Regions from separate parts of the Megamonas funiformis genome, predicted to be linked through region 2. Evidence: predicted binding sites of a transcription regulator. Region 2 holds the regulator's gene; the other holds the start of a gene.
The links. Region 2 encodes HrcA, which represses chaperone genes, less so after heat shock. Its sites were predicted from a motif close to TGTTAGCACTCNNNNNNNNNGAGTGCTAACA; they were not measured.
Positions count from the first base shown of each region.

Region 1: the regulator HrcA is predicted to act here: its motif matches at 6,496-6,526, upstream of htpG (molecular chaperone HtpG).

Region 1 is NZ_CP048627.1:2,185,584-2,195,663, reverse strand. It holds gene GXM21_RS11020 (IS982 family transposase) at 1-535, shown strand, start outside; gene GXM21_RS11015 (hypothetical protein) at 829-1,596, opposite strand; gene GXM21_RS13080 (hypothetical protein) at 2,113-2,427, shown strand; gene GXM21_RS11005 (plasmid pRiA4b ORF-3 family protein) at 2,546-3,274, shown strand; gene GXM21_RS11000 (Cof-type HAD-IIB family hydrolase) at 3,309-4,106, shown strand; gene htpG (molecular chaperone HtpG) at 4,505-6,460, opposite strand; gene GXM21_RS10990 (hypothetical protein) at 6,617-7,213, opposite strand; gene GXM21_RS10985 (efflux RND transporter permease subunit) at 7,357-10,080, opposite strand, start outside.
Region 2 is NZ_CP048627.1:941,700-951,779, reverse strand. It holds T-box leader at 1-173, opposite strand, end outside; gene uvrC (excinuclease ABC subunit UvrC) at 257-2,080, opposite strand; gene GXM21_RS04600 (YdcF family protein) at 2,120-2,887, opposite strand; gene GXM21_RS04595 (MarR family winged helix-turn-helix transcriptional regulator) at 3,093-3,467, shown strand; gene GXM21_RS04590 (ANTAR domain-containing response regulator) at 3,549-4,124, opposite strand; gene GXM21_RS04585 (histidine kinase N-terminal domain-containing protein) at 4,117-5,544, opposite strand; gene GXM21_RS04580 (C40 family peptidase) at 5,659-6,321, opposite strand; cyclic di-AMP (ydaO/yuaA leader) riboswitch at 6,328-6,485, opposite strand; gene hrcA (heat-inducible transcriptional repressor HrcA) at 6,737-7,762, shown strand; gene grpE (nucleotide exchange factor GrpE) at 7,811-8,389, shown strand; gene dnaK (molecular chaperone DnaK) at 8,480-10,080, shown strand, end outside.

The DNA.
Region 1 (10,080 bases), 1.2 Mb from region 2:
AAATAATCCTAAATACACAATTATTGACAGTTTACCACTACCATTATGTCAACCTCTTCGTAATAAAAGATGTAAAGTACTTACAGATTATGCAGATATTGGCTATAATGCCACTAAAAAGCAATATTATTATGGATTGAAAGGTAGCTTTGAAGTAGGAAGTGATGGATACATTTGGGCATATACATTGAGTAAAGCATCTAAACATGATATAAAAATGGTAGAAGATTTGTTAAGACAATATAGATGTCAATATATTTTAGCAGACCAAGGATATCTAAGTAATGAATTAAAAAAGAAATTGGAAAAAGAAGGAATATGGTTTTGGACACCATCAAGAAAAAATATGAAAGAAAAGAAACAAGAAAATAGTAAATTTCTAAAAAAGAAGAGGAAATATATAGAGACAGTATTTTCTAAATTAGTAAATTTATTTGATATAGAAAGAATAAGAGTACAATCTATTTTAGGATTTCGATTAAGATTGGAACAATGTTTATTAGTTTATACAATAAAAAATGAACTAGCACAATGAGTTAATATTATATTTTTCAGCTAATTTTTGTAGATTATTGAGATTTTCTTTGGAAATAATAGAAGAGATTATATGAAAATGAAACTTTTCTTAAGGATTATTTTTACAGAAAGAAACAATAGATGTAGAACAACAGCGAACATAATTATTATCAATTCCATAACCAATATGAGTTATAGCATTAGTTGTACTTAGTAGAAAAGAATAGTGTATGGTATTTTTTATTGAGTTTTTTAGTTGATACATAATATAACCTCAGTAATTTTTTATTAAATTTGGATAGTTAAATAGTTTTATTTAGGCATGAGTTTAATTTTTAACGCATTAGGAAGTAATGGTGATATTTGTAATTTTGAATAATTTAAATTTAGTGTGCCTATTGTAGCAATATAATATTCAGCATTTTCATCTATAATATCGCGTATAGTATTTCTAAATATTTTAAAGCGGGAAGTCCATTCTTGGTTTTTATTTTTAGCTTTAAACTCTAAAAGATAAAATTTTTTATTATTTTTATCAATGATATTTTGTTTGATTTTAATATTCTCACCATAGAAAAGATAAATATCATTACCAATAATATTTGGATCTAAATAAGAATTAACTTTTTTTTGTGGTAGAGCGCCAGAAACAGAATTATTTATATCATAAACTAATAAAGGATTTTTATGATTATTTGAATTGGTTTTAGAGTAATTTGTTGAAGTGTTACTTGTTATATTTTTTCGTGTTAATAAATGTAAAATAGAATTTAATTTATCTTCAACTTGATTGGAAGATAAACTGGTAATATATTTTTTAATACTGGAATTAGAGGCATATTTATAATTGTATGAACAATTAGGAGCATGGCTCGATGATGGAATTCTTTTTAAATAAGCTTTATGTTTAGAGGTTTCATGGCAGAATGTTAATTGAGCTTGAAGACATTCCGGACAAAACATGTTGTTAATAAAAGGAGCAATATTTTCATCATGAGATCGAGAAGCATTAATTAAAGAATCTATACTTAAAATTGTTTGTTTAGGCTTAAAATAAAATTTATCAAAAACGCGCGACATAAAATCATACTACTTTCTATAATAAATTATTAATAATATACCTGTTGTGTTAGTTAAAAAATAGCTTGAAAAAAGGTTTAACAAGAGTACATTTCTAAGTATACCAACTCAAAGAAGTGTGCATAATGTTGAAGCAATATCATTGTAAATCAAATAATTTCAAATTTTAACTTCGTATTCGATATCGTAGAAATGTTACTCAATCAAAATTAAACGATGCTGTTATTCTTTCTTTATTATGTTGGCAGGTTTTTTTAGATATTACAAATCAATTCCGTTTTTATTCCTTTTTGAAAAATATTGTTTTTAAACCAGGTCAAATTCTTGAACTTTCCCGTTTTAATCGTATTTGCTGTAATGCTCTTTTTTCCCTACAATACATGCGTATGTATGTATCAGTTTATCTGAAAACTATTCTCCAAATCCTGCTTATTTGATTATGGACAGCTTACCATTGCCGGCTTGTGCTAATGCTAAAAAAAACAGTATTATTACGGATTTAAAGGATATTTTGAAATTGATAACAACGGACTAATAAGAGCATATGTTGTAACGAAAGCTTCAAAAACTGATACTGCATTGGTAAAAACGTTGCTTAGTGAATACAGATGTAGTAAAGTTATTGCAGATAAGGGATATATGAAGATACGGGAAGATGAAAAAATAACAAATGATTTAAAAAGAAAGAGAAGATATATAGAAACATTTTTTTCTAGTTGGGTAAATCTATTCGACATAGAAAGAATATGTGTTAAATCTTTAATAGGATTTCAACTAAGATTGGAACAATGCTTTTTAGTATACACAGTACAATTATTAGAAATTAACTAGCACAACGGATATATTAATATATTTTAGTTTTTTCTTATGGTACAATATTCCTATAGATAATGCAAATATTTTTATAAGAAGAATTTAAAAAATTATAATGAAGAAAAGGTAATATATTATGACAAATTGTTTGATTTATCAATTTAATGCTGAATTAAAAGGTTATAAACCAAGAATGTGGCGTCGTTTTCAAGTTTCGGAAGATATTTCTTTAGCAAGATTAGCATATATTGTTATGACTCTTTTTGAAATGAGAGCTAATCATTTGTTTGATTTTGAATTTAAGATGGAATTGAATAAATCTAAATTAATAAAGGAATTGGGAAGAGAAAATATAGAGATACCAAGAAAATTTTTATTAAATATAATAAAGATAGGATTACCTGATAGTGAAACTAATGAATTAGATAAAAGGATTTATGACTTTAATATTTTTGATGTGAAAATGAAACACTTTATTACACCAATGATGCCTAAAACTAGATTTACATATGATTTTGGTGATGATTGGGAAATAAATGTAAAATTAGAAAAAATTATCATAGATGAAACATTATCGAAAAAGGATTTACCACGTGTATTAAAAGGTAAAGGATATGGTATTATTGAAGATTGTGGTGGTATTGATGGATTAAAAAGTATTGCTGAAGCCTATAGTGAAAAAAGTGGTGAAGAATATGAAAATTATTGTGAATGGTTATTAGATGATGATATAGATTTAGCATCCTTTGATATAGTAGATATGAATAATAGATTGAAAAATATTCCAAGAATTTATGAAAAAATTTATGAGCATGGAATATATCCTACAGAGCAAGAAATAGAATTGATTGAAAGAGATTATTAAAATAAAGATAAAATTTTTAGTAATGAGGTATGTTATGAAAGCAGTATTTTTTGATATTGATGGAACTTTGATTGAAGGTACACATCCAGATTATCGTTATATGCGTGAAAACGTACAAAAAGCGATTCGTAAATTACAAGAGCAAGGTCATTATGTATTTATTGCTAGTGGTCGTTCACTTGCTTTTCTTGATGAAAAAATAAGAAATTTTGGTTTTGATGGTTATGTATTGCTCAATGGTTCAGTTATATTTTTTCATGATAAGATTATTTATAGAGCGCCACTTGAAAAATCTTTTGTGGAAAAAATCACATCTATTTGTGATGAACATGATATGCAATACAGTTTACAAGGAGATTTTCATACTTATGTAGATAAAAAATTTGAATATCTAATCTATCGTTTAGGGCAGTATGGAATATTTGCTGACCAACTGACTTTCGATTATGATAAAAAAGCTATAGATGTTTATAAATTAGAAATAGATTCACCTAGACATGAAGATAGAAAATATATTATAGAGAATTTGCCTGAAGATATGACTTATGTAGAGGATATGAACCATAATTATTGTCATTTAGAAGTTTATGCTAAAGAAAATTCCAAAGCTACAGGAGCATTAAAGGTTTTAGAATTATTGAATATAGATATAAAAGATAGCTATGCTTTTGGTGACGGAGATAATGATATTGAAATTTTATCTACAGTGGGAATGGGTATGGCAATGGCAAATGGCAGTGTAAAAGCTAGAAATAGTGCTAAAATTGTAGTTCCATCAGTATTTGAAGATGGTGTAGCTTATGGTATTGAAAGATATATTTTAAGTAAATAGGATTTTTTTAATTTATCTAGAATAAGATAGAGAGAATATATTTTATTAATAAATTTTTTTAGATATGGAAGGTTGGGGCATCAACCTTCTTTGGAGAGATATAGTAAGACCTGCTATTTTAGTAGGCAAGTATCGTTTGTATCCAAGAATCCCCTGCCTTTAGGCATGGGGAGTATGTCAAAAGAACATTTCCACTTTATTTAGAAGATGATACAAATGCTAATCCGACTGGTGGCATTTGTGAAATTCAATATAAATTAGTTGATGGTGAAGCTTGCCGAATTTTAAAACTTGTTAAATACACTATTTATAATATTGTAGATGAAAAAGTAATGAAATAAAATCATAAATAAAAATCCTACAGATAAATTCTGTAGGATTTTTTTATATAAATATAATTATTTAGCCATCAATTCAGCGATTTTATTAGCAATTGCAGCTGGGTCTTCTGGCATCATACCTTCGATGAGAAGTGCTTGAGCATATAAAAGTGAGCAATAATCTTTGAAGGCAGTACTTTCTTTGCCTTGTTCATGTACTTTTTGTAAACGAGCAAATAAATCATGTTTTGGATTGATTTCTAAGATACGTCTAGCTTTGAACATTGGATTATTTGCATCAGCAAAAGCTTGTTCCATAGCAAAGCTTGGACCTTGTTCGTCAGCTACTAAGCAAACAGCAGAAGATTTTAAACGGCTACTGATTTTTACTTCAGCAACTTTATCACCGAGAGTTTCTTTGATATCTTTGATTAAATCTTCATTGGATTTTGCGATTGTTTCAGTTTCTTTTTTCACTTCTTGAGATTCAACATCATCAAGGTCTAAATCGCCACGGCTAATGGAGTGGAATGGTTTACCTTCATATTCACGCATAACTTCAATAGCGAATTCATCAACGTTATCAAGGAAGTATAATACATCAATACCTTTATCGCGTAGAATTTCCATCTGTGGTAAGCTATCGATACTTGCACGGTCTTTACCTGTAGCATAATAGATTTTTTTCTGGCTTTCAGGCATATTTTCTACATATTCTTTTAAAGTGATGAGTTTATCTTCTTTGGAAGTTGTGAATAAGAGTAAATCTTTTAATTTATTTACTACATCACTGCCACCATTGTATACACTGCCATAGATACCGATTTTTAAGGATTTACCGTATTCTTTCCAGAATTGTTCATATTTACTGCGGTCTTTTTTGAGTGTATTTGCTAATTGTTTTAAGATAGTTTTTTCTAAGTTTTTACCGATTAATTTTAATTCACGGCTCTGTTGTAAAAGTTCACGAGAGATATTTAAGGAGAAATCAGGAGAGTCAACTAAACCTTTAACGAAGCGGAGATATTCAGGTAAGAGGTCTTTGCATTTATCCATGATGAATACATGGCGAGAATAAAGCTGTAAGCCTGGTTCATAGTCGCTATGATAAAGATTGTAAGGAGCATGTGCAGGGAAGAATAAAAGGGAAGTGTATTCGATATTACCTTCGATTTTATTGTGCATTACTTCCATTGGTTTTTCCCAATCATGGAAAAGATTTTGATAGAATTCAGTGTATTCTTCTTCTTTGATTTCAGATTTATTTTTAGCCCAAAGTGGTTGCATGGAGTTTAAGATGCGAACTTCATTTTTCTTGATAGTACCAGCACCTTCGATTGGTTTACCATCAGCATCTTTTGGCTGTTCTTCAATGACAAAGTTCATTTTGATTGGGTAACGAACATAATCGGAATATTTTTTTACAAGAGATTGTAATTTATATGTGTCAGTGAAGTTTTCTTCAGCTTTATCACCATAGAATTCAGGTAAAAGTGTGATAGTGATATTAGTACCACGGCTATCTTTAGTGCATTCTTCGATAGTGTAAGAACCGTCAGCTGTGGATTCCCATTTATAAGCTTGAGCTTCGCCGGCTTTTCTGGAAACTACAGTGATTTTTTCAGCTACCATGAAAGCGGAGTAAAAACCTACACCGAATTGACCGATTAAATCTTTTTGAGTGTCATTGTCGCCTTCTTTAGCTTGTTGAAGTTTTTCCAAGAATGCTTTTGTACCAGATTTTGCGATAGTACCTAAGTTTTCAATGAGTTCTTCTCTATTCATACCAAGACCATTATCAGAAATAGTTAATGTATGGCTAGCTTCATCAGGAATTAAGAAAATTTCATAATCGCTATTGCCTTCGAGTAAATCACGATTTGTAAGTGATTCAAAATGTAATTTATCGATTGCATCAGAAGCATTGGAAATTAATTCACGAAGGAATATTTCACGGTTTGTATAAATAGAATGTATCATTAAATCGAGTAATTTTTTAGTTTCAGCTTGAAATTGATGTGTTTCTTTAGCCAAGATTTGTCACTCCTAAATTTAGATTAAAAATGAATTATTAGCACTCTAATACAAAGAGTGCTAACCGTTAATTATTATTATATAATTATAGGTCAAAATGTCAATAGAGAATAAAAGAAAAAGCCAGTTATACTGGCTTTTTCTCTATTTTTAAGATTATTTATCATTGAAGGATAATAAACCATATTGGTAATTATTAATATCATCTTCAGTTAATGCTGATTTTGATGATAAAACGATACAGTAATTGGATTTTGCACCTTTAAAATATGTTTCGATATGTTGTCCTTCTTGTTCAATTGTTTTATCTACTTGACCATCTTTATCTGTATCGATTTGGATAGTTTTTGCAGTAACAGCATAAATAGCATTATGTCCTTGAATTGGAACAAGAGAAATCGCTTCATATCCACGTTCAATAGCTAATCGAGTAAATAAATCTTGTCTAGCTTCATCAGTTAAATTATCAAGGTCAGGGAAAGTATCATTACTGAAAGCATTTGGGGAAATAACCCAGTATTTTGTAGGGTTATGACCATCTGTTTCAAATATGAGAACATCTCCTTGTTCTTGAGGGGAAAGAATACTCAAATTAATTACAGCGAGAGGTTTTTCAGGACATTTTATACTGTAACCGAAGCGTTCGCTAGTATATAAATATCCGTCTGCTGCAAAACTTGTGCCTGGCATAGCTGCTACAGCTAGTAGTGTAAAAATACTCATAAAAGTCAGAAACATTCTTTTTAAAATCATAAGTATATCTCCTTAAATTTATAGAATAAGATGCTATAAATTTATAGCATCTTATTCATAGTATTTATTTAGCCAATTATATCATAGATAAGCATAAAAAGCGATTTTTATTTTATATCAAAAGATAATATTGGTCAAAAAAATTACATAAATTTATCGACTTCGGATTTTGGTTTAACTTTCTTATCTCCAGTGAGCCAAGAAGTTATTTTCATAACAACAAGATACATAACAGGGATTAAGAATACACCTAAGATAGTGGCAAAAATCATACCACCAACAACGGCAATACCCATGTTATTACGAGCAGCAGCACCAGCACCAGTTGCTACAGCAAGTGGTAAACAGCCGATGATGAATGCAAGAGATGTCATTATGATTGGACGAAGACGAAGTTTTGCCGCTTCTAAAGCAGCTTTTAATGGTTTCATACCAGTATCAACACGAACTTTAGCGAATTCTACGATAAGAATAGCGTTCTTAGCTGCCAAACCGATGATAACGATGATACCGATTTGCATATAGATACTGATTTGCATATTTAAGACATATGCAGATAATAAAGCACCAAAGATACCAGTTGGAACAGTCAACAATACAGCATATGGTACGCTCCAGCTTTCGTATAAAGCAGCAAGGCATAAGAATACGAATACAAGAGCAAGAGCCATAACTTGAGTTGTAGAGCTTGTTGCAGCACGTTCTTCACGGCTTTGACCAGACCAGTCAATATTAAATCCAGTAGGTGCCACTTCTTTTACAACTTCTTCGATAGCAGCCATGGCTTGACCAGAGCTATATCCATCTTTTGGACTACCTTGAATTGTAACACTTCTGCTAGCATTGAAACGAGAGATGATAGCAGGACCTGAATCTAATTTTGGTTTAATTATAGTATTTAATGGAACCATTTGACCATTAGATCCGCGAATAAAGATGAAACGTGTTGTATCAGCTTCATTACGGAAATTGCTATCTGCTTGCATTACTACTTTATAAGTACGACCAAATTGGTTGAAATCGTTGATTTCTGTACCACCAAAGTTTACTTGGAGAGCAGTGAACACATCAGAGATATTTAAACCTAAGTTTTTAACTTTTTCACGGTCTACTTCAAATTCATATATTGGTGATTTTATACTGTAAGTAGTATATACACCTTGAAGTTCTGGACGCTGATTAGCGGCAGCAACGATTTTTTTAGTGATAGTATCTAATTCTTCATTAGTATGACCGCTCATATCTTGTAATTGAAGATTGAAACCACTGACCATACCAAGACCTGGAAGGGAAGGTGGGTTCATAGCGATGATAGAAGCTTCTGGGTAATTCATACCTTGCTTAAATGCCATACCAACTTCAGCATCGATACTTGTTTCTGGGGTAGTTCTTTCACTCCATGGTTTTAAACCAACGAAGAAAGTAGCTGCACTAGATTTTGCACCACCAGATAAAATATCATAACCAGAAATACCCATAACCTGGTCAACACCTGGATTTTGTTTGAGTTCAGCAGATAATTTATCCACTATTTCTTCTGTACGATTTAAAGAAGTACCTTCAGGTAATGTTACAGAAGCAAGATAGAAACCTTGGTCTTCTGGAGGAATGAATGTAGTTGGTAATATTCTAAATAAACCAGCCATGAGAGCTGTGATAATTACAAGAAATACTACGCAAAGTTTAGCTTTACCAATGAGGAAAGCAATACATTTTACATATCCTCTAGTCATCCAATTCATGAATTGGTTAAATCTAATAAAGAAACTGCCTATAGTAGAGTCTTTATTTTCATTAGGAGTATGTGGTTTTAACAAAGTAGCACAAAGTGCAGGTGTAAGTGTTAAAGCCACAAAGGCAGATAATGCCATAGAAATAGCAATAGTCAAAGCGAACTGACGATATAAAACCCCTGTCATACCGCCTAAACCTGCTACTGGTACGAATACAGAGGCAAGTGTGAAGGCAATAGCGACAACTGGACCTTGTACCTCGTCCATAGCACGACCTGTTGCTTCTTTAGGGTCAAGACCATCTTCTGCCATATGACGCTCAACGTTTTCGATAACAACGATAGCATCATCGACAACAAGCCCGATGGCAAGAACCATACCGAATAAGGTAAGTGTATTAATAGTAAAGTCTAATACAATGAAGGCTGCAAAAGTACCGATAAGGGAAACTGGTACAGCGAGCATTGGAATTAAAGTTGCACGCCAGCTCTGTAAGAAGATATATACAATGAGCATAACGAGTAAGAGGGCTTCAACAAATGTTTTAACAACTTCCTGAATAGATTCGCTGATATATGTTGTATTATCTACAACTGCTTCATATTCTAAATCAGGAGGGAAGTCTGCTTTAGCTTCTTCAAGGATTTCTTTTACTTGGCTTACAGTATCCATTGCGTTAGCATCACTTGTAAGTTGAACGCCGAAAGCTACAGCATTTTGATTATTATATTTAGCAGAAATATTATTTGTACGAGCGCCGGTTTCTACTTTAGCAATATCTTTTACGCGAACAAAAGAACCACTATTATTATCAGAACGAATAATAATGTTTCCAAATTCTTCAGGTGTTATTAAACGACCTTGAACTTTACCTGTATATTGGAATTCTTGGTCTTTTGGTGCAGGCATCTGACCGATTGTACCAGCAGGAGCCTGAATGTTTTGTTCTTTTACTGCACTGACAACATCAGCTACAGTAAGACCAAGTTCTGCTAATTTATCAGGATTGATCCAAAGACGCATTGCATAGTCAGCACCGAATACGTTTAAGTCCCCAACACCTGGAACACGTTTGATTTTATCTACGAGATAAATATCAGCATAGTTTTTTAAGAAAACACTATCATAAGTACC
Region 2 (10,080 bases):
AGCCCATGATAACGGAGGCACTCCGACAAAACTTACTTAATTAATCTCAATTATTATAATTGTTCAGCCTTGCAACTCTAAGGTGTATTTCAATTTAATTCACTACTATGTCCCACCAAACCATAGCTCTCTGCAAGCTTCATAAATTTACTTTTCCTCTTCACTGTTTTTATCTGTCTATTACTATAACAATAAAATTCATATTTGTCAATGATTATTTATTGTAAACTTGTAAATTAAATGTACAGTTGTAAATTTATTTTAATTTACTGCTCACTAACTCATGTGTACGGAAAAAATTATATATAGATTTTGCTATTTGCTCGCTAATCCCTGGTACCGCCATCAATTCATCAACTGAAGCTTTTTTTATATTTTGTATCGTTTCAAAATGGTCAAATAAACTTTTCCTTCGCTTAGCACCAATTCCAGAAATATTATCTAATATAGATATTTTATTGCGTTTTGTTCTAAGTTTACGATGATAAGTAATCGCAAAGCGATGAGCCTCATCTCTTATACTTTGCACCAAATATAAAGCATCTGATTGTCGTGGCAAAATAACAGGCTCTGATGATTGTTCTGTAAAAATATATTCAAATTGCTTAGCAAGCCCCACTACAGGGACGCTATAATGACCTGCTCCACGAATAATTTCCAAAGCTGAACTCAATTGACCTTTACCGCCATCAATGATTATCAAATCTGGTAAATCACTTTTATCAATGCCTACATATCTGCGAGTAGTTACTTCCCTCATCGACATAAAATCATCTGGTTTTCCTTCAGTAGAATTTATCTTAAATCTGCGATAAGAATTTTTATCTGGCTTGCCATCCTGAAATACCACCATAGAGGCTACTGTTTCTGAACCTTGAATATGCGATATATCAAAACATTCCATACGCATTGGTGGCTTAGGTAAATTTAAATATTTTTGTAAATCATAGACAGCACCTAAACTACGAGCCTTCATATCTTTTAATTTTTGCTCTTGCTCTAATAAATATTTTTCTGCATTTTCTTTTGCCATCATCAAAATATCTTTTTTTACACCACGTTTAGGCAATAAAATTTTTGTCTTTTTCTTTTTTTCTGTCCAAAGCCATTCTTGCAATAATTCTATTTCTGCTATCTCTTCTGGTATCAATATTTCTTTAGGAATATCCACCGCATCATTATAATATTGTTTCAAAAAAGCTGTTATCAAATTTTTTTCATCATCATCTTCATCATTTAATAAAAATTGATTGCGACCTAACATTTTACCATTGCGAATAAAAAATATCTCTATACAAATTCCATAATTAGCTCTAGCGATACCGATAGCATCTATATCACCATCATCTAATAATATCTTTTGTTTTTCCATTATCTTGCGCACAGCTAATAATTGGTCTCTCAATCTAGCAGCTTTCTCAAAATCTAAATTCTGTGCTGCCATCTGCATTTTTTTCGCCAAATTCTGCTCTACAACTTCACTTTTACCTTCTAAGAATAAACATACTCCATCTACCATCTCTTTATAAGTATCTTCATCAATATAATTAGCACAAGGAGCTAAACATCTTTTTATATGATATTCTAAACAAGGTCTATCTGCTAAATGCTTGCAAGTTCGCAAAGGGAATAATTTACGCAATAAATTTAAAGTTTCCTTCATTGCTGTAGAACTTGTATATGGACCAAAATATCTTGAGCCATCTTTGATAAGGCGACGAGTAGTTACTATTCTTGGATATTTTTCATTCAACGTGATTTTTAAATAGGGATAAGTCTTATCATCACGAAGCATAATATTATATTTAGGATGATGTTTTTTTATCAAATTACATTCTAAAATTAATGCTTCTAATTCATTATCTGTAACTATTGTCTCAAAATCTTCTATATGCGACACCATAGCAATTGTTTTTGCTGAATGATTTCTACTCGATTGAAAATATTGTCGCACACGATTTTTTAAATTAATCGCTTTACCTACATATATAATCTGTTTTTGCTTATTTTTCATCAAATAAACACCTGATTTTGTAGGCAATAATTTTAATTTTTCTTGTAATACTTCATTAATCATCATTTTATATTCTCTTTAATCTAATTATATTTATATTAAAACTCATTGCATTTTTAATTTTAAAGCCAAAATACCCAAATATTCACGAATAGCCATACAAGATGTATTTAAACTACCATTATTAGGTAAGAAATTAAAAATACTAAAGACTAACTCATCACTCATTTGATAATCTGCTACATATGGTGTAGCTTCAATTCCTTCACGTGCAAATATTTCCATTGCTCTTAACAAATGAAAGCCTGATGTAATTACTAATGGCTTAGTAAAATTATATTCTTCCATTATAACTTTGCTATTTTGCACATTCTCTACTGTATTTCTGCTCTGATTTTCTAATATCAAAGCTTGCGAATTTACGCCCATACCTTCAAATATACGCTTTTCAATATCAGCTTCTCGTCCTGTATCTTCAAACACCTTTCCGCCAGATAAAATAATAGGAATATCCAATTCTTTTTGCAATCTCATAACTGTAATCATGCGATTAGCTACATATCCTGAAACTTGCCCTTCGCCATCAATATCTGCTACATTTATCGCACCACCACCTAGCATAATTATCACATCATTTTTATCTTGCTTTAACTGTTCAATAGTTTTATTTTGATAAAAATTCTCTAATGGCTTAACTAAATGATAAGCTATAAAATTTGTAGATAACAAATAAAACAATAAAGTAATCATGCTTAAAATATATTTACCTTTAATCTTTTTCCAGTATAAATAAATATTAAATAAAATCAGAAGTGATATAATTCCTCCCGGTGGAATTATAAAAGCATAAAAAATCTTAACTAAATAAAGCATAAATATACCTCCTATAACGTACTTTTTCCCCTAAAAATTATAAATATAACAAAATCATCGTTAATTTCTTCATTAATTTTCATTGTAAAAATATCTATTATTTGTTATAACAGTATATAAGGAGGGGATTATCATCGAAATTTCTCTAGAAACAATTCAACAGACAGACGAATTAGTTCATCAACTATATCAAACAACACGTGCTATGTCAAAAAGTGTAAACCGTGCATTATACAGTACAAATATCTATGGTTCTGAATGGACTATCTTAAAAACAATTCACGATCAAGGCACTATGACACAGACAGCACTTGCTAACTATTTAAATATTGAACCTGCTACAATCTCTAAAACAATTCGTCAGCTGATGAAAAAAAATCTTATCATGCGTCAAAGTGGTGAGGATAAACGTGAAAAATATATTTATCTCACACCATTGGCGATTGAACAATATAATGAATGGTTTGAAGTTATCTCTCAAAATTGTCGCCGAGTATTAGAAGCTGTCAATGTAGAAGAACAAAAAATACTGATGGATTTATTGAGCAAAATAAAAAATAAAATCAATGATGACATTTAACTTTCAAAACATAATTATCATAAATAGTGTAAATAATAAAGAAGGGCATTATCTTATAAAAGTTAATGCCCTTTTTATTTATCATTTTGTAGCTGCGCGAATAATTGATTGTGCAACTTCTTTTATTGTTTTTCGTTTTGCCATACTATATTTTTGTATTCTACGATAAGCTTCACTTTCAGATAAATTATAAGCATCCATCAAAATACCTTTTGCTCTATCTAATAATTTTCTCATTTCTAGTGAATTTTTTATATCATCTAATTCACTTTCTAATTGTTTAATCTCATTAAATCTAGATAGTGCAATTTCTATTGCTGGAAACAAATTACTTGGCTTTATTGGTTTTACCAAATAAGCTAAAACACCTGAATTCTTAGCTTTTTCTACAATGTCTTTTTGGCTAAAAGCTGTAAGCAAAATAACAGGAGCTAATTTTTGGTCAGAAATTCTCTTTGCAGCTGTAATCCCATCCATTTCTGGCATTTTTATATCCATAATCACTAAATCAGGTTTTAATCGCTGCGTTAATTCTATAGCCTTTAATCCATTAAAACATTCTCCAACGACTTCATGCCCAGCTTCTTCTAACATTTCTTTCAAATCCATGCGAATGATTGATTCATTATCAGCAATCACAATTTTTAACTTAGACATCAACTTCACTCTCCATTAAAAATTTATAGGGAATAGCTATCTTGGCATGAACCCCATTATCATTATATAAGTCAAAAGAACCATTCATATCTCCTTCAATTAAGGTTCTCACAATTTGAAGTCCTAAAGATTTTGTCGGTAAATCAAAAAAATTCTCTGGTAAACCATTACCATTGTCATACAATTCTATTATATAGGCTTCATCACTTTGACTTATTTTAAGACCAATTTTACCATAATTTCTGCCTAAAAATCCATGCTCAATTGAATTTAAAATCAATTCATTTATGATTAAAGCTAAATTACTAGCTTGTTTTGATGGTAAAATTATTGTCTCTCCAATGAATTCTGTCTCCAATTTAAAATGACTATCTAACATATTTTGCTGAATTAATTGTAAAATATTTTTTGTTACTTCCATTACATCTATATTTTCATCACCTTGTTGTGATAAAAATTCATGCACAACTGATATACTTAAAATACGATTTACACTTTCCTTTAAAGCTTCTTTTACTTCCATTGAATTTGAGCGTCTAGCTTGTAATCTAAGTAAACTAGCAATAGTTTGCAAATTATTTTTTACGCGATGATGAATTTCTTGTATCACTGCTGATTTTATTTTTAATTCTTTATCTTTTTTTCTAATTTCAGTAACATCAGATAAAATCACTATACGTGTCAATAAATTGCCTGCTTCATTGATTGGAATGTCTCTTCTAATCAAAACTAAATTGCCCACTTCAATTTCTTTTTCATAAGGACATCTAGGCAAAATAGTTTCTTTTCTAATATGCAAAGTCAACTGTCTATCAAAAAGATGACAACCCAACAAATTACTAACACCTAAAACATGATATATTCTTGACGCTACCATATTAGCAAAAATAATGCGTTCATTTTTATCTGTAATGATAATCCCATCTCGTGAAGAAATTGCTCTATACATTTTATTATCTGCTTTTTTAGGCGCATTTTCCAAAATAATAAAGGCAGTCTTCAAAAGACGAGTAAAACCTCTTGTTTGTGTATCTTCATAATTTATCTCAAAACAAATAACAGCTATTACTTCATAATCAACGACAATCGGTATAGTATACATTTGATAAAATTTACCAAAATCTAATTCTCTTTGACCTTCATATTTTGATTTAAATTTAATAGTTTTATCAATTAAAGGCTCTTGTACTTTAGGAATTTCCTTCCCTATTAATGATTGTTTTATAGGATTATACGTAGTATGTGGTTCAAATTCAGAAACAACAGTGAAATAATTTTCTTTTTTGGAAAATGTATACATAGCTACATGCGCATGCACCAAATCAGAAACTAAAGGTAATACTGTATTAATTCTTTGTAAAAAATTAGCTTTCATAGCGGATAAATTAGTAAATTGTCTACAATTATTCAAAAAAGACATTATTTTTCACTTCACTTTCTTTAATTTATGCTTTTATTTATTTTTATAAAGAAAAAAGGAGACCTATCGTCTCCTTTGTATTAAATTAAATTATGTTTAATTTAATTTATGTAATTATAAAACTCTACGTGCTCCAATATAGCAAGATGCCCAATAAGAACTACTTAAAGAATCGACAACTACTCCACGGCTAGAAGAAGCATTAATAAAATTACCATCACCCATATAGATACCTACATGAGATGCTCCATAAGTATAAGTAGAGAAAAATACTAAATCACCAGGCATAAGGTTATCATAAGATACTGGTGTACCTATTTCAAATTGTACATCTGCTGTACGTGGAAGAGAAATACCAGCTGTAGCAAAAACATAACGCGTAAAACCAGAACAATCAAAACCGCTTGGAGTTGTACCACCAAATACATATGGCACGCCAATATAATTCAAAGATGAATTAATGATACGTTTTGCAATGTAATTAGAACTACGGCTTACTACAGGCATGTTACGTCCCATCAATGTTTGATATGTCATAGCGCCAACTAAACCATCATTATCCAAACCATTAGCTGATTGGAATGCTGCCACTGCAGCTTGTGTAGCTGGACCGAAATCTCCATCTGCTGTTACATCATAACCCTGACTTGCCAATGCTGCTTGAATTTCAGCGATTTCTGCACCTTGGTCTCCTAAACGGAAAGAAGATGCGCTAGCAATAGCACTCATACAGATCAAACATAAAGATAAAACTAAAACACGGACAACTTTACTCAAAAAAAAGACTCCTCTCAAAATCGCCTACGAGGTTAGCTGACGGGTTAGGACAGAGAAGGAAAGACTATCCATCTAAAATTTCAGTAAATTCTACCAAAATAAATTAGATTCACCCCAAAAAATTGGTTCTCCCGCTCCTGAGCTGGATTCGGCTTTCTATTTTTATTTTTTTATTACGCTCATAATCTATATTTTACACTATTTTATTAAAAACCTCAACCTATAATCAATAATTTTTATCATTTAGTTTAGTTCCTATATAATAACTAAACTAATTTCAATTGTTTTCATTATACTTAAGAAATTTTTTATTTAATTAAACAAAAGACATTGACATTTTGTCTAAATAGTGATACATTCTTAATTAGAAGTTAGCACTCACTATTATAGAGTGCTAACAATAGGGGTGAAAGAAATGCTAGATGAAAGAAAGCAACGCATTCTCCGAGCCATTGTAGATGACTATATATCTACTGCAGAGCCAATAGGCTCCCGAACAATTGCTAAGAAATATAGTTTGGGAATTAGCCCTGCGACAATTCGTAATGAAATGGCAGATTTAGAGACACTTGGTTATATCAAGCATCTCCATACCTCATCTGGGCGTATCCCCTCATCAAAAGGTTATCGTTTTTATGTTGATGACTTATTAACATTAGAACAAATGTCGGAGAATGAGATATCTCTTATCAATAATTGGTATGCTACTAAAGTACGTTCTGTTGAAGAAATTTTCCGTGAAACTTCACGTATAATCTCTCAATTGACAAAAAATGTATCTTTAGTTTTAGCTCCACAATTAACGCAAACAGCTTTTCAGTATTTGCGATTTTTACCACTTAATGAACATCAAGTAATAGCTGTCATCATGACAGATGCTGGTTTTATTGATAACAAAATTATCGATATTCCAAGTGGTGTTTCTTTTAAGGATTTTGATAATATCGCTAGTATCTTTAATCATTATCTCAAAGGTAAGCGTCTATCAGATATTAGTATGGCATCAATTCGCAAAATTCGTGGTGAAACTGTTAATTCCACAGTTTTCAATGCTATCATTAATATTATAGATGAAGCATTAGCCAAAGATAAGCAAGAACGACTTTATCTAGGTGGTGCAAGAGAATTAATGGAACAGCCTGAATTCCATAATATAGATAAAGTAAAAAAACTATTATCTATGTTTGAAGAAAAACAACTTTTATATGATATTTTACATGCACAAAAAGATGAAAGTTTAGCTGTTACCATTGGTCAAGAAAACAAATATAATGATATTAAAGATTGCAGTATTATCAGTGCCACATATCATTTAGATGGTAAACCAATTGCCACATTAGCTGTTTTAGGTCCAACACGTATGGATTATGGCAAAATAATTTCTTTATTAAAATTTATGAATGCTAATCTTGCTGATATTTTCCATAGATTTCATTTGTAATCTATAAAGATTAAACTATTTATTATTAACTAAGAAGGTGGTTGATTCATGGCTACTCCAGAAGAAACTAAAGAAACTATGCAGACTGAAACTACTTCTGATAACGAAGTTAAAGAAACAGTAGAAGAAACTACTAATGAGACTGCTGTAGAAAATGATGAAGCAACTTTTGATACAATAAAAAAAGAACTTGAAGCTCAAAAAGAATTATTACAGCAAAGCGAAGACCACTATAAAAGATTGCAAGCTGATTTTGCAAACTTCCGTCGTCGCAATGAAAAAGAACGTGAAGAATTATCTAGTGTAGTACTTCAAGGATTAATTAAAGATTTATTACCCATCATTGATAATTTTGAACGTGCTTTAGCTGTTGAAGGAGCTGCTGGTACTCCTCTTCATGATGGAATTTCCATGGTTTACAACCAATTAATGGAATCTTTGAAGAAAAATGGTCTTGAAGTTATTAAAGCTGCTGGTGAAAAATTTGATCCTAATTTCCATCAAGCTGTAATGCGCGTTCAAGACCCTGAAAAAGAAGATGATACCATCGAAGAAGAATTCCAAAAAGGTTATATGGTACAAGGTCGAGTAATTCGCCCAAGTATGGTAAAAGTTGTAGCTAATTAATCATTTAATTAACTATAATTAATATAAAATATTTTATTAAATTGCATAACACTTATATTTATATATAGATGTTTTTAGGAGGAATTTATAATGTCCAAAGTAATTGGTATTGACTTAGGTACTACTAACTCTGTAGTCGCTGTTATGGAAGGTGGCGAACCTACAGTTATTACAAACCCAGAAGGTAGCAGACTTACTCCTTCAGTTGTAGGTTTCACAAAAGATGGTGAACGTCTTGTAGGTCAACTTGCAAAACGTCAAGCCGTTTCCAATCCAGATAGAACAATCGCTTCAATCAAACGTCATATGGGCGAAGTTAATTATAAAGTAAATATTGATGGTAAATCTTATACTCCACCAGAAATTTCTGCTATGGTTCTTCAAAAATTAAAAGCTGATGCAGAAAAATATCTTGGCGAAAAAGTAACTCAAGCAGTTATCACTGTTCCTGCTTACTTCAACGATAGCCAACGTCAAGCAACTAAAGATGCTGGTAAAATCGCAGGTCTTGATGTTCTTCGTATCGTAAACGAACCAACTGCTGCTGCTCTTGCTTATGGTCTTGATAAAGGCGAAGATGGTACAATCTTAGTATTCGACTTAGGTGGCGGTACATTCGATGTATCTATCCTCGAACTTGGTGATGGCGTATTTGAAGTAAAATCCACTAATGGTAATACTCATTTAGGTGGCGATGACTTTGACCATGCAGTAATGAATTGGATGGTAGAAGAATTCAAAAAATCCAACGGCATTGACTTATCTCAAGATAAAATGAGTGCTCAACGTCTTATCGAAGCTGCTGAAAAAGCAAAAATCGAACTTTCCAGCATGACTTCTACAAATATCAACTTACCATTCATCACTGCTGATGCAACAGGTCCAAAACACTTAGATTTAACTCTTACTCGTGCAAAATTTGATGAATTAACAGCAGATCTTGTTGAAGCTACAATCGAACCAACTCGTAAAGCTATGGCTGATGCTGGTTTATCCGTTTCTGAAATCGATAAAATCATCTTAGTTGGTGGTTCTAGCCGTATCCCTGCTGTTCAAGAAGCTATTAGAAAATATCTTGGTAAAGAACCAAATCATGGTGTAAACCCTGATGAATGTGTTGCAGTAGGTGCAGCTATTCAAGCTGGTATCTTAGCTGGTGAAGTTAAAGACGTATTACTTCTTGATGTAACTCCACTTTCCTTAGGTATTGAAACATTAGGTGGTATTTGCACAAAAATCATTGAAAGAAATACTACTATTCCTACTTCTAAGAGCCAAGTATTCTCTACAGCTGCTGATAATCAGCCTGCAGTTAGCATTCATGTTCTTCAAGGTGAACGTGAAATGGCAGCAGACAACAAAACTCTCGGTCGTTTCGATTTAACAGATATTCCACCAGCTCCAAGAGGAGTTCCTCAGATCGAAGTTAAATTCGATATTGATGCTAATGGTATCGTTCATGTATCTGCAAAAGACCTTGGTACTGGTAAAGAACAAAATATCACTATTCAATCTGATAGCGGTATGAGCAAAGAAGATATCGACCGCATGGTTAAAGAAGCTCAAGCTCATGAAGCTGAAGATAAAAAACGTAAAGAAGAAATAGAAACTAGAAATAATGCTGATTCTTTAGTATTCCAAGCTGAAAAAGTAATCAAAGATTTAGGCGATAAAGCTGATGCTAATACTGT